3 regions of the Streptomyces sp. NPDC059371 genome follow, and region 2 is predicted to be linked to each of the others. Evidence: riboswitches for the same ligand, from Rfam matches in the RefSeq annotation. Region 2 holds a riboswitch; each other region holds the start of a gene.
What was found. Region 2 has a riboswitch for cyclic di-AMP ahead of ACFXGX_RS25230 (transglycosylase family protein). Riboswitches for the same ligand answer to the same signal wherever they lie in the genome.

Region 1 (4,573 bases), on a different contig from region 2:
CGGAGGCTTGGGGAGAACCTGGACGTTCGCGAAACGCCGTCATCGAGGAGTGCCGCGTGTCCGATGTCGTCTTCACGGCGGATTTCGCCTCGACTCGTCAATGGGTCGCGGGCCATTCCTGGGCCTATCCCGACGGCGGTCCGGTCAACCCGGACGACGGCAAACTCGACCACCTGGTCACCGACCCCTCCTACAGCCGGACGGGCCGCTTCCGGGCCACTCGGCGCCCGGACGGCGACTGGGACGCGGGCCTGCTCACCACCGAGGGCAGCGCGGACGGGTTCATGGTCCGCACGGGGGACGTGCTGGAGGCACGGGTCAAGCTGCCCACGGTGACGGGGGCCTGGCCGGCGATCTGGACGTGGCGGGACGGCGGTCAGGAGATCGACGTCTTCGAGTACCACCCCGACAACCCCGACCTGCTGGAACTGTCCAACCACGTACGCAACACCCACCGCTACTACCGGAACCCCGCGATCCAGCCGGGTGCCTGGGTCGACCTCGTGGTCGAGCTCGGCGCCCTCCGGGTCGTGTGGTGGGTCAACGGAATCCGGGCTTTCGACGACCGGCGCGGAGTGGGCAGATCCTGGCACGCCTATCTCATCGTCAACCTCTCCGTCTGCGCGGGGCGATACCACCCGCCGCCGCCTCCCGAGGCCTCCGAGATGGACTTCGAGGTGGCCCGGCTGGCGGTCCGCAGGCCCCCGGCCGGCAGACCTTTCCCCGCGACGGAGGAGTACGAGGCCGACGTCCTCGACTGACGCCGGAGCGGGGCCTCGGCAGATGCAGCCGGGCAGGTGCATCCGCCGGGGCCCTCGGCGCGGAAGTACGGCATCAGAAGCGACGCTGCGCCGGTGCGCGTCGCGCCGACGGGTGCCGAGGGCCATGCCGAATCCGCAACCGGGGGACGCCCCCGAGTCCGCCTACGTCAGTCACGTCGGCAACTGCCGCACGTGCCAACGGGAGTCGGGGCGCTGCCCGCAGGCGGCCCGCCTCTGGCGTTTCTACCAGGAATGGCGCAATGGTTACCGCGCGCGGCCCGAGCCCGCGGAGTGAGCCGCGGAGTGAGCTTGGGGCGGGTCCGCGGTCGGTGAGACGATTCCTCCTCACGGTTCAGTGCGAGGCGTGGACGAAGCGCCGGTAGGTGGAGAGGTGTCATGCGAGGTTCTGTGCGGATGTCCGCCGACGATGTGTCCCGGTCCGGGGAGACCGGCGCCTCCGTGGCGCTGCGGCCCTGCCGCGTCCCTCGTCCGGACGGGGAACCGGCGCGCGCGGCCGTACTGATCCTTCACGGCGGCACCGCCGACAGCAAGGCCCCGTTGCGGCCGTGGAACCTGGCACGCGCCCGGATGCGGCCGTTCGTGCGCTCCGTGACACGGGCCCTGGCGGACGAGGACACGTTCGTCGGGCAGGTGCGCTACCGCCACCGGGGATGGAACGGCGCGGACGCCGACCCCGTCGCCGACGTTCTGCTGGCACTGGACGAACTCGCCGCTCTGGTGGGGGAGGTGCCGGTCGTGCTCGTGGGTCACTCGATGGGCGGGCGCGCCGCTCTGCGGGCCGCGGCCGCACCCCAGGTCCGGGCCGTGGTGGCGCTGGCACCCTGGTGCCCGGAGGGTGAGCCGGTGACCCACCTCCGGGACAAACGCGTGATCGTGCTGCACGGGGACCGGGACCGGGTCACCGACCCCGTGGAGTCGTTCGCCCTCGTCCGCCGGGCCGCGGAGGCTGGTTGCTCCGCGAGCGCCGTGCGGGTCGAGGGCGGGGACCACGCGATGCTCCGCCGCGCGCGGACCTGGCATCGGGCCACGGGCGCTACGGTCGCCGAGCTGGTGACCCTGATCGGCGCCGGCCTCGACCCGCTCCCCGCCGAACGGCCGGGCGCAGAGCCTGGCGTTCTGTAGGGCGTCCCGGGCGTCAGGAGCCCGGTGTGTCGAGCCGGTCGTCGGGATCGGGGGTGGGGGAGAAGGCGCGGCGCGTACCCGACGCCGGTCGTGCGGCGGACGAGGGAAGCGGGGCGCCCGTCGACGGATCCCAGCTCAGGATCCACTCGAAGTCGCGTTGCAGCCGACGTGCTTCGCTTCGCACGAGCGTCGGTATGTCACCGCGTTCGGAGATCAGTTGGGCATAGATCGGGGCATCGTGCACGTGGGGATCCTCGACTCGCTCTCGTGGTCTGACGTGCTTCGACGGTACGGCCGGCAGGTGGTCGCAGCGGTGATCCGGCCAGCTCGGCCAGAACCGGTCAAGGTGTGACCAAAGGGCGCCGTCGATGTCGAACGACATGCCAGGGAACGCCAGTTCTGTGCACACTTTCGACACATCCGAGTTGGCCGGACGTGTGACCCGCGGCTCCGGACCGGGCGCCGGCCTCGCTCGTCCCAACGGCCGTGCTCAGCCGCCTTTTCGAGTACGGCCCGTGTCCTCACGGTCGCGCTGCGGGACGGTGCGATGAAGGTCACGAAAATGTATCGGACATCTGGGACGTGGATCTTCACATCGGGTGCACACCATCGCTAAGTTGGCGACCAGGCCGCCCGACTCCCTCCGGCGAAGCTCGCCGGGCGGTGCGGCCTCCGCCGAGTCCTGCCTGTCCTCGTGGCAGCGGGAGCCGGGGACCCACCGAACCTGGGGTGAATCGGCCAACTGCCTTTCGGGGCAGGGGCCGTAGGGCATACCTTCCGGAATCGTCCGCCCGAACCCGACAGCTAACCCGGTAGGCGGACGACGGAAGGAGCACCACTCCATGGCGCCGGAACGCACCCCGCCCAGCGGCGAAGAAGTCGCCCGACGACTCTCGTCCCTCTACGACCAGGCGGAGCTCGCCACCGGTAACTTCAACGGGACCCGCGCCCTGGCGAACTCCAACCGCAGGCCGGGCCGACGGAACGCCGGTCAGGGGAGCGGAGTCTCCGACGCCGCCCAGGACGACCTGATGCGCCAGTGGTTCGACGGGGCGCGTTCCCGGTTCGGACCCTCGGCCCCGGCCGCGCTACCGGCCGACAGACAGCCGGAGCGTGGCGGCGGAGGTGCTCGTCCGAAGGAGGCCGCGAAGGGGTCCCGTGGGTCCTCGTCGGACCTTCCGACGATCTACGAGCTGGAACAACTCGTACGGCCCGTTGCCGAGTTGACGGCCGCCCCGGTGCTGGAGCTGACCGCCGGTCCGGCTTCGGAGCCGGGTGCGCGCCCCGCACTGGAGCTGACCGCCGGTCCGCCCGCCGCGCTCCCGGCCGGCGGCGCCCCGGCGGCACCGGGATCCGAGGTGGCGGTCCGTGCGGGGCTCCGCGCGGGGGCCGTTCCGGCCGCCGCGCCGCAGCAGTCCTCGCCGCACGTCAAGAAGCAGAGCGCCCGGCGCAAGCTCGCCGTCGCGCGGGAGCTGATGGCGCGGCACATGGCACGGCAGGGCATGCCCGTGGCGCAGATGCCGGCCATCGAGTACCGGCCGGCGGCCCCGCAGACCGGTTCGTTCCCGACGGCCCCGCAGACCGGTTCGTTCCCGGCGGTCGGTCAGACGGGTTCGTTCCCGGCGGTCGATCAGACCGGCTCGTTCCCCTCGGTCGCCCAGACCGGTACCTTCCCGTCGGTCGCTCAGCCCACCGCGTTTCCCGCGGCTCCGCAGACCGCCGCGTTCCCGTCCGCCGCGCAGACGGGCACCTTCCCGTCGGTCGGACAGACCGGTACCTTCCCGTCGGTCGGCCAGACGGGTTCGTTCCCGTCGGTCGCTCAGCCCACCGCGTTCCCGGCGGCTCCGCAGACCGCCGCGTTCCCGTCCGCCGCGCAGACGGGCACCTTCCCGTCCGCCGCGCAGACCGGTACGTTCCCGTCGGTCGCTCAGGCGCCCGCGTTCCAGGCGGCGCCCCAGCCGACCCCGTACGAGGCGGTGCCCCAGGCCGCGCCCGCGCCCGGGGTCTTCGACACGGGTTCCATGCCCCGGGCGTACGAGCCGGCGCCCCCGGCCGCCCAGCCCAAGGCGGTCATCCTGCCCCGCGGGTACGAAGCGCCCGCCCCGGCCCCCGAGTACACGTCGGTGCTCCTGCCCCTCTCGTACGAGAAGCCGACGCGTCCCAGCGGGTACCAGCCGGCCCCGGTGCCCCCGATGAGCCAGCCGGCGCCCCAGCCTCCGGCGTACGAGGCCGCGCCGCGCCCCGCCGCCTATCAGCCGGCCCCGATGCCTCCGGTGAGCGAGCCGGCGCCCCAGCCTCCGGCGTACGAGGCCGCGCCGCGTCCGGCCGCCTATCAGCCGGCCCCGATGCCTCCGGTGAGCGAGCCGGCGCCCCAGCCGCCCGCGTACGAGGCCGCGCCGCGTCCGGCCGCCTATCAGTCGGCTCCGATGCCCCCCGCGAACCAGCCGACGCCTCCGTCGGCCGACGACGCCTGGCGGCAGTCGTTGCGGCCGACCGGCAACCAGCAGGCGTGGCCCGCCGCCCCCGGGGCCGCCGGCACGAACCCGGGGTTCGACATCGACAGCCTCGTCACCGGTGCGGTAGCCGTCGCCGCCGTCCCGCCGGTCGTCGGACACGACAGCAGAGCCGCCGAGGCGGTCGCCTTCGCCCGCGCTCAGATCGGCAGCCCG
Region 2 (4,573 bases):
TCATCTCGGCGGCGGAGCGCTCCTTGCCCTCGAAGAGGTACTTGCCGTCCTTGTAGAACTCGGAGGCGGCGACGTCGAGGGCGAGGGCGATCTGCTCGCCGGGGATGTAACCGGCCTCCTTGATGGCCTCGAGGATGAGGTCGAGGGCGGCGCGGTTGGACTCCAGGTTCGGGGCGAAGCCGCCCTCGTCGCCGAGGCCGGTGGACAGGCCCTTGGTCTTCAGCACCTTCTTGAGGGTGTGGTAGACCTCGGCGCCCCAGCGCAGGGCCTCGGAGAAGGACTCCGCGCCGATCGGGGCGATCATGAACTCCTGGATGTCCACGTTGGAGTCGGCGTGCGAGCCGCCGTTCAGGATGTTCATCATCGGAACGGGCAGCAGGTGCGCGTTCGGTCCGCCCAGGTAACGGAAGAGCGGCAGGTCGGACGCCTCGGAGGCGGCGTGCGCGACGGCGAGCGAGACGCCGAGGATGGCGTTGGCGCCGAGCGAGGCCTTGTTGTCGGTGGCGTCCAGGTCGAACATCGCCTGGTCGATCAGGCGCTGCTCGGTGGCGTCGTAGCCGACGAGCTCCGGGCCGATCTGCTCGATGACGGCGAGGACGGCCTTCTCGACACCCTTGCCCTGGTAGCGGTTCGGGTCACCGTCGCGAAGCTCGATGGCCTCGAACGCTCCGGTGGAGGCGCCGGACGGAACGGCGGCACGACCCGTGCTGCCGTCGTCGAGGCCGACCTCGACCTCGACCGTGGGGTTGCCTCGGGAGTCCAGGATTTCCCGGGCTACGACGACGTCGATGGACGGCACGAGCATCTCCTTATTGGGATGTGACGCGGTACGCGGAGCTTGGCAGCCCCGCGGGATGAGCCTAACCGGCTCAGGGGGATCGGCCAGCGATCGACCACCCCTTGAGCGGACTGAGCCTACATATTGTTCCTGAACGGAACAAAAAAAGAAATAAAAAACCCCGCTCCGGCTCGTGCGGGGGAACACGTGCCGGAGCGGGGAGCCCGTGGGGACGGGGGACCTCGGCGGGTCTCCGGTGCGTGCGGAGACCCCACGAGGGGGCGTTGCCTGCCGGGCGTCGCGGCGGGGTGCCGGAATCACGGCCGCCCTCCGCCGAAGGCGGCCGGGTCAACCGGCGTGCCGCGCCGCTCAGCGCAGGTGGAGCTGCTGGCCCGGGTAGATGAAGTCGGCGTCGGTGACGATGCCCTTGTTCAGCTTGAACAGCTTCTGCCAGCCGCCCTTGACGTGCTTCTTCTCGGCGATCGAGCTGAGGGTGTCACCCTTGACGACCTTGTACTCGCCGTCACCCTTCTTGACCTTCTTGCCGGTCGGGGTGGTGACGGTCTTCTGGGCGGGGCGCTCCGCGGAACGGGAGGCGGGCTGCTCCGTCGCACGGGTGGCCGGGGCGCTCTGCGAGGTGCTCGGCGAGGAGGGCGCCGACGGGGCCGCCGGGGCCGAGCCGCCGCCGTACGGGGTGCTCGACAGGCCGGTGCCGCAGGTCGGCCAGGCGCCCTTGCCCTGTGCGGCGAGGACCTTCTCGCCGATGGAGATCTGCTGGGACTTCGAGGCCTGGTCGGCGGTCGAGGCGTAGGCGGTACCGCCGTACGCGGCCCAGGTGGAGGACGAGAACTGCAGGCCGCCGTAGTAACCGTTGCCGGTGTTGATCGACCAGTTGCCGCCGGACTCGCACTGGGCGACGGCGTCCCACTCGGAGCCGGTGGCCGCGGAGGCATTGCCCGCCGCCATCAGCGGGGCGGCGATGGCGACGCCGGTGACACCGGCGAGCGTGGCGACACGGGTGGCCTTGTTCGGGCGGCGGTGCTTGCCCTTGCCGGAGAACAGCATGGAGAGATCCCCTCACCGACGCCTGCGAGGTGAGCTGTCGGGTTCGGGCCGAATGAGTTGCCCGGCCGCATGCCCTCGGTCCCGTCTCCAGGACCTCCGGCACGCGGCTTCACCCCAAGCCGTTCCCGGGTGTCTCTCGACTCCCGGGCCCGGCACTTACCTTGGGTCCCCCGCTCCTGCCTACGGCGCATGACGCGACGACTGTTCCCGTACGGCCGTTGGCAGGATTCGGCGTTGCGACCGTCGGAGCCCGCTGTGGCGAGCAGTCACGACCGTAAGCAGTCGATTGGCGGAATTTCAAAGACGATCAGGGCTTCTGAGACCCATCTCTCACTTGCTCCAAATGGGACATTCCCCAGCGAACCGGGGCGCTAACTCCCTCTACTTTTGCACCGTTTCGACCGTGTCCGCGATGCTCCGACCAGGAACGACGAGGCCGGGACCGCCGTCGGCCGAGGCCGCGTCCACCTTGGGCAGGTCGCCCCATCCGCTTTCGAGGCCAAGGGCGTCGGAAACGCTCCAGAGGTTCCCGATGGCGTGTGCGACGTACTCGGTGTCGGGGGCGTCGGCCTCGGGGCTCGCGGCATGACGCCCCGTGGAGTCGTCGGTCCGGCTGTCGGCCGTGCTCTCCGCGGCGCCCCCGCCGCGGTGTCGCCCGGTGCCGGAACCCGCCGAGGTGGACGGGGTCGAAGCGGCTTCCTTCTGTCCCGACTTGGACGACTCATCACTCTTGCCGGTCGCCGCGTCCGCACTGTCGGAGCTCTGCGAGGCGCTGGGCGTGGCGGTGTCGCCGGCCGCGTCGGAGGACTCGGCCGAACCGGACGAATCACTCGAAGGGGACGAGCTGGGCGAAGTCGCCAGACCGGACGAAATATACGAACCGGAGTCGTCGCCGGTGCTCGACGAGTCGCCGGCCACGCCCGTGTCGACGCTGATGCCGGCGGAGCCCTTGCCGAGACCCGAGAGCGGCCCGCACGTCGGCCAGGCCGCGAGGCCCGTGTCGGCGAGCACCTTCTCGGCGACGGCTATCTGCTGCGAGCGGCTGGCCTGATCGGCCGTCGGGGCGTACTCGAGGCCGCCGTGCGTTTCCCAGTTGTCGTGGTCGAGCTGAAGGCCGCCGTAGTACCCGTTGGCTTCGTTGGCGCTCCACGCGCCACCGCTCTCGCACTGTGCCACCCGGTCCCAGGTGGTCCCGTCGGCCGCGCTGGCGCTCGCCGCGGCGAGCAACGGGATGACGATCGCCGATCCGGTCACCCCTGCGGCGACGATGAGAGCCGGGGCCTGGCGAGGGCGACGGTGACGGCCGTTCCCGGAGAGCATGCGAGAGCCTTTCGAGCGACAGCGGGGAGCACCGCGACTCCTGCCTAAGTGAGTGGCGCAGGTGCCGCGTTGATGGGTGAAGGTAGTCGCACTCGAACGCTGGTTACAAGTCGATGCACTACTGATCACGCGAAGATCACAGATTTGACGGAGCGTCACCTTCCGGTGGCCGTGAAGGCGCCTTTCCGGTATGCGGAATCGCCGCTTCAGCGCGGCCGTCGAAGGGTCGTCGATGCACCGATCGCGTCCTATTTGACCGGGGTGAACTCCACCGGAAGCGTACGCAATCCGCGCATAATGAGCCCTCCGCGCCAGCGCAAATCAGCCGATTCTCCGGCGAGTTGGATGTCGGGAAGACGGCCGAGGAGCGTACCCAGCGCGGTCTGCCCCTCCAGCCGGGCGAGCGGCGCGCCCAGGCAGTAGTGGATGCCGTGGCCGTAACCCAAGTGCTGAAGGTCACGTCGTGAGAGATCGAGCGTGTCCGGCTGTTCGAAGCGCTCGGGGTCGCGGTCCGCGGCCGCGAGGACCACGAGCACGGGGTCGCCGGCCGCGATGTCCTGCCCGCCGATCCGCACGTCCTCGGTCGCGAACCGCCACGTGGCCAGTTCGACGGGCCCGTCGTAGCGCAGGAGTTCCTCCACGCCCGTCTCCAGCAGCCCGCTCTCCCCGGCCGCGAGGGAGGCCTGCAGCCGGGCCCGCTGCCCGGGGTGGGTGAGCAGGGCGTGCATCCCGTTCCCGATGAGGTTGACCGTGGTCTCGAACCCCGCGAAGAGCAGGATGAAGGCCATCGCGGCGGCCTCGTTCTCGGTGAGGTGCTCGCCGTGGTCCGAGGCGCGGATGAGCCCCGAGATGAGGTCCTCGCCGGGCTCGGGCTCCGCGGTCAGCGCCTCGCGCTTGCGGTGGATGAGTTCGGCGAGATACCCGCGCATCTTCTTCACGGACCGGGCCACCCCGCCCCTCGGCCCGCCGCCGTGCCGGATCATCATGCCCGCCCAGTCCCGGAAGTCGTCCTGGTCCTCGCGCGGAACGCCGAGCAGGTCGCAGATGGCGTAGATGGGGAGCGGGAAGGCGAACTCGTGGATGAGGTCCGCGGAACCCCTGGCCGCGAACCCGGCGATGAGCTGATCCGTCAGCTCCTGCACCCGCGGTGCGAATTCGGCCACGCGCCGGGGTGTGAACGCCTTGCTGACGAGCTTTCGCAGCCGGGTGTGGTCCGGCGGGTCGATGTTCAGCAGATGCGTCATCAGCTCGGCCTTGCGCTCCCCGGGGATCCCGGTCCGGCCCTTCGCGTGCGCGGGCTCGTCGTGATGCGCGGGATTCTTGGACAGCCGCTGGTCGGCGAGCGTCTGCCGGGCGTCGGCGTACCGCGTGACGAGCCAGGCCTCCACCCCGCTGGGCAGCCGCGTGCGG
Region 3 (4,573 bases), on a different contig from region 2:
GGGCTGCCCCCACGCACTGCGCATCGAGGACCGGGTGAGGTAGAGCCGCTCCCGCGCGCGGGTGATGCCGACGTACGCCAGGCGCCGCTCCTCCTCCAGCTCCTTGACCTGTCCGAGCGCGCGCATGTGCGGGAAGACGCCGTCCTCCATGCCGGTCAGGAAGACCACGGGGAACTCGAGGCCCTTGGCGGTGTGCAGGGTCATCAGGGTGATGACGCCGTTGCCGTCCTCCTCGTCCGGGATCTGGTCGGAGTCGGCGACGAGCGCGACCCGCTCCAGGAACGCGGAGAGCCCGGCCGGGGTCTCACCCTCGCCGGCCTCCTGCTCGAACTCCAGGGCGACGGCGGCGAGTTCCTGGAGGTTCTCGATCCGGGTCTCGTCCTGCGGGTCGGTCGAGGCCTGCAACTCGGCGAGATAGCCGGTGCGTTCGAAGACGGCCTGCAGGATGGTGGCCGGGCCCGCGCCGGACTCGACGATCGTACGGAGGTCCTCCATGAGCGTGTTGAACCGCTTGACCGCGTTGGTGGAGCGCGCGGCCATGCCGTAGGCCTCGTCGACGCGGCGCAGCGCCTGCGGGAAGCTGATCTTCTCGCGCTGCGCGAGGGCGTCGATCATCGCCTCGGCGCGGTCACCGATGCCGCGCTTGGGCACGTTCAGGATGCGGCGCATGGGGACCGAGTCCTCGGGGTTGGCCAGCACCCTCAGGTACGCCAGGACGTCCCGGACCTCCTTGCGCTCGTAGAAGCGGACACCGCCGACGACCTTGTACGGCAGGCCGACGCGGATGAAGACCTCTTCGAAGACACGGGACTGGGCGTTCGTACGGTAGAAGACCGCGACGTCGCCGGCCCTCGCCTCGCCCGCGTCGGTGAGACGGTCTATCTCGTCGGCGACGAACTGGGCCTCGTCGTGCTCGGTGTCCGCGACGTAGCCCGTGATGTTCGAGCCGGCGCCGGCGTTGGTCCACAGGTTCTTCGGGCGGCGGGACTCGTTGCGCTCGATGACCGCGTTGGCGGCGGTCAGGATCGTCTGGGTGGAGCGGTAGTTCTGCTCCAGCAGGATCGTCGTCGCGTTCGGGTAGTCCTCCTCGAACTGGAGGATGTTGCGGATGGTCGCGCCGCGGAAGGCGTAGATCGACTGGTCCGCGTCACCCACGACGCACAGTTCGGCGGGCGGCAGGTCGTGCTCGTTGGGCGGTACGTCCACGGGGTGCTCGGAGGTCCCCACGAGTTCCCGGACGAGGGCGTACTGCGCGTGGTTGGTGTCCTGGTACTCGTCGACCAGGACGTGCCGGAAGCGGCGGCGGTAGTGCTCGGCGACGTCCGGGAAGGCGCGCAGCAGGTTGACCGTGGTCATGATCAGGTCGTCGAAGTCGAGCGCGTTGGCCTCGCGCAGCCGCGACTGGTACATCGCGTACGCCTGGGCGAGGGTCTTCTCGAAGCCGTCGGTGGCCTGGGCGGCGAAGTCCTCCTCGTCGATCAGCTCGTTCTTCAGGTTCGAGATCTTGGCGCTGAACGACTTCGGCGGGAACCGCTTGGGGTCGAGGTCGAGATCACGGCAGACGAGGGCCATCAGACGCTTGGAGTCGGCGGCGTCGTAGATCGAGAACGACGAGGTGAAACCGAGCTGCTTGCTCTCACGGCGCAGGATGCGGACGCAGGCGCTGTGGAAGGTCATCACCCACATCGCGTTGGCGCGCGGGCCCACGAGCGCCTCGACGCGCTCCTTCATCTCGCCCGCGGCCTTATTGGTGAAGGTGATCGCGAGGATCTGGCCGGGGTGGACCTGGCGCTCGCCGAGCAGGTGCGCGATCCGGTGGGTGAGCACGCGGGTCTTGCCCGAGCCGGCGCCGGCCACGATGAGCAGCGGCGAGCCGGAGTGGACCACGGCCGCGCGCTGGTTCTCGTTCAGTCCGTCCAGCAGGGCCGCGGGGTCCACGGCGGGCCGGGGCGCGCCGTCCCGGTAGTACGAGTCCCGGCTCGGCGGCAGGTCGAACTTCCCGCCGAACAGATCGTCCGGAACCGGCTCCGGTACGTGATCGTCCTCGGGCGGCGGCGGGTGTTCGTCCTCGTGGGCCGCGGAGGGCTTGAGGTTCGCCAGGAAGCTGTCGTCAAAGAGGCTGCTCATCGCTCTCCGAGTCTAGGCCGCCCCACTGACAGCCCGCCGCCACCCCGAGAACTCGGCCCGAAGTCGTGACGAGGCGACCGGCGGACACCAGGGGTGACCGCTTTCCCCGCCGACACCTCACCTTTCCCCGCCGACACCGCACCCCGTAACAGCACGCGACATTCACGTCACCCGGCGTGAGACCGGGTCGGCCGATGGGTGCGCGGGCCGCTCCCGGCGGCGCGTGCGGCAATGGTCACGAAAATGTATCGGACGTATCGGGCATCAACCTTCACACGGGCCACACCGGTTGGCTAGCGTGCTCGAAGGCCGCTCGACCGCATCCGGCGAACACCGCCGGGCCGGGCGGCCTCCGCCGAATCCGGTGCGCCGCGAGGCCCCGGAGCCGGGGACCCACCGACTTTGGGGTGAATCGGTCCAACCGCCTCGTGGGGCACGGACCGTAGGGCAGCCTTCCGGAACCTCCCGCCCGAACCCGACAGCTAACTCGGCAGGCGGATGACGGAAGGAGTCGCCTCTCTTGGCGTCACACCGCAAGGCGCGTCCCACCGGTGCGCGCATCGCAGGCATACGGACCCCCGCCCTCGCCACGGCGGCCCTCACCTCCGTGGCCCTGCTCTCCCAGACCGCCAACGCCGCGCCCTCGGCCGAGCCCCGGCCCAGCATCGAAGCGGTCTCGAAGAAGGTCGACGACCTCTACCACCAGGCCGAGACCGCCACCGACAAGTACAACGCGAACCGGGAGAAGACCGCCAAGCAGCGCGAGCGCGTCGACACCCTGCTCGACGACGTCGCGCAGCGCACCGAGAAGCTCAACAGCGCGCGCGAGGAGCTGGGATCGTTCGCCGCGGCGCAGTACCGCACCGGGGCCGCCGCACCCAGCACCGCGACCCTGCTGCTCGCGGACAACCCGCAGGACTACTTCGACCAGACCCAGCTCATGAGCCGTCTGACGAACCGCCAGAAGGCGGCCGTCGACGACTACGTCACGGAGCAGGCCGCCACCACCGAGAAGCGGACGGAGGCCACCGAGAGCCTGGAGTCGCTGACCGCCTCGCAGAAGGAGCTCAAGACGTCCAAGGCCGCGGTGCAGCGGAAGCTCACCGAGGCCCGCGACCTGCTCTCGAAGCTGAACGCCGAGGAAAAGGCGCGGCTGGCGGCGATCGAGAAGAAGAAGCGGGATCAGGCCGCGGCCAAGGCGGCGGAGCTGGCGAAGCAGCAGGCCGCCGCCGAGAAGGCCGCGCGGGCGCAGCCGTCGTCGGACAGCACGGATGCCCCGGCCGCCGGCTCGACGACCGGGTCGTCGACGGGATCGACGGCCACGGGCTCCTCGTCGAAGGCGGCCGAGGCGCTCGCGTTCGCCCGCGCGCAGGTCGGCAAACCGTACGTCTGGGGCGCCACCGGCCCGGACTCCTACGACTGCTCGGGCCTGACCCAGGCCGCCTGGAAGGCCGCCGGCGTCAGCCTCCCGCGCGTCACCTACGACCAGGTGAACGCCGGCACGACGGTCTCCCTCGCCGACGCCCGGCCCGGCGACCTGGTCTTCTTCTACGACGACATCAGCCACGTCGGCGTCTACATCGGCGACGGCATGATGATCCACGCGCCGAAGCCGGGAGCGTACGTCCGCGAGGAGTCGATCTACTACGACGGCACCTCGGCGATCCACAGCGTGGTGCGCCCGGCGTAGCCCGGGACCTGGAAGCCCCTCGCGCGGGGGCACGCGTGCGAGCTCTCCCGATCTCCGCGCGCGTGCCCCGCGTTTTCGTCGCCGCCCGCGCGTGGCCCGCCCGCAACCGCTCCGCGGGTCCCTAGCATCGACGCATGCCAGATACACCGGACATGACGGGCACCATTCCGCTCCGCTCCTGGTGGGCGGGGTGGGCGCCCGCCGCCGGGGCCGCCGTCATGTCCACCGGCATCCTCTCGATCGGGCTGCACCTGACCGGCTACGAGGTCCTGTCCCGGATCGCGCTGTTCCTCGCGTCGCTCGCCTGGGTCGGGCTCGCCTCGGACTTCCTCGCCCGGCTGGTGGGCGACCGGGCGCAATGGGCGCGACGCGCCGGCACTCCCGCCGGGCTCGACGCGGTCGCGGCGACCACCGTGCTCGGCACCCGGTTCTCCACACTGGGGTGGCGGACGCTCGCCGAAATCCTGCTCGCGCTGTCGGCCGTGCTCTGGCCCGTCCTGCTGCTGACCGTCCTGCGGCACTGGCGGCGCCGTATGGCGGGAGAGGTGTTCCTCGTCTGCGTGGCCACGCAGGGGCTCTCGGTCCTCGGCTCGACGATCGCCGGCGAGGTGGGCTCGGACTGGCTCGCGCATGCCGCGATGACGCTGTTCTGGGCGGGGATCGCGCTCTACGTCCTCTCGCTCGCGAACTTCGACCCGTGGGAGGTGCGGAAGGGCGCCGGGGACCACTGGATCGCGGCCGGCGCGCTGGGCATCT

Region 1: linked by a shared signal. The riboswitch ahead of ACFXGX_RS40450 (NlpC/P60 family protein) and the one ahead of ACFXGX_RS25230 (transglycosylase family protein) in region 2 are both predicted to bind cyclic di-AMP.
Region 3: linked by a shared signal. The riboswitch ahead of ACFXGX_RS37935 (NlpC/P60 family protein) and the one ahead of ACFXGX_RS25230 (transglycosylase family protein) in region 2 are both predicted to bind cyclic di-AMP.

The regions. Positions count from the first base shown of each region.
Region 1 is NZ_JBHYXD010000141.1:8,383-12,955, forward strand. Features, by position in the region: gene ACFXGX_RS40435 (beta-glucanase) at 57-761, shown strand; gene ACFXGX_RS40440 (alpha/beta fold hydrolase) at 1,158-1,904, shown strand; gene ACFXGX_RS40445 (hypothetical protein) at 1,918-2,148, opposite strand; cyclic di-AMP (ydaO/yuaA leader) riboswitch at 2,568-2,739, shown strand; gene ACFXGX_RS40450 (NlpC/P60 family protein) at 2,747-4,573, shown strand, end outside.
Region 2 is NZ_JBHYXD010000049.1:18,864-23,436, forward strand. Features, by position in the region: gene eno (phosphopyruvate hydratase) at 1-805, opposite strand, end outside; gene ACFXGX_RS25230 (transglycosylase family protein) at 1,148-1,843, opposite strand; cyclic di-AMP (ydaO/yuaA leader) riboswitch at 1,848-2,041, opposite strand; gene ACFXGX_RS25235 (transglycosylase family protein) at 2,225-3,097, opposite strand; gene ACFXGX_RS25240 (cytochrome P450) at 3,412-4,573, opposite strand, start outside.
Region 3 is NZ_JBHYXD010000117.1:15,626-20,198, forward strand. Features, by position in the region: gene pcrA (DNA helicase PcrA) at 1-2,127, opposite strand, end outside; cyclic di-AMP (ydaO/yuaA leader) riboswitch at 2,471-2,640, shown strand; gene ACFXGX_RS37935 (NlpC/P60 family protein) at 2,648-3,817, shown strand; gene ACFXGX_RS37940 (tellurite resistance/C4-dicarboxylate transporter family protein) at 3,952-4,573, shown strand, end outside.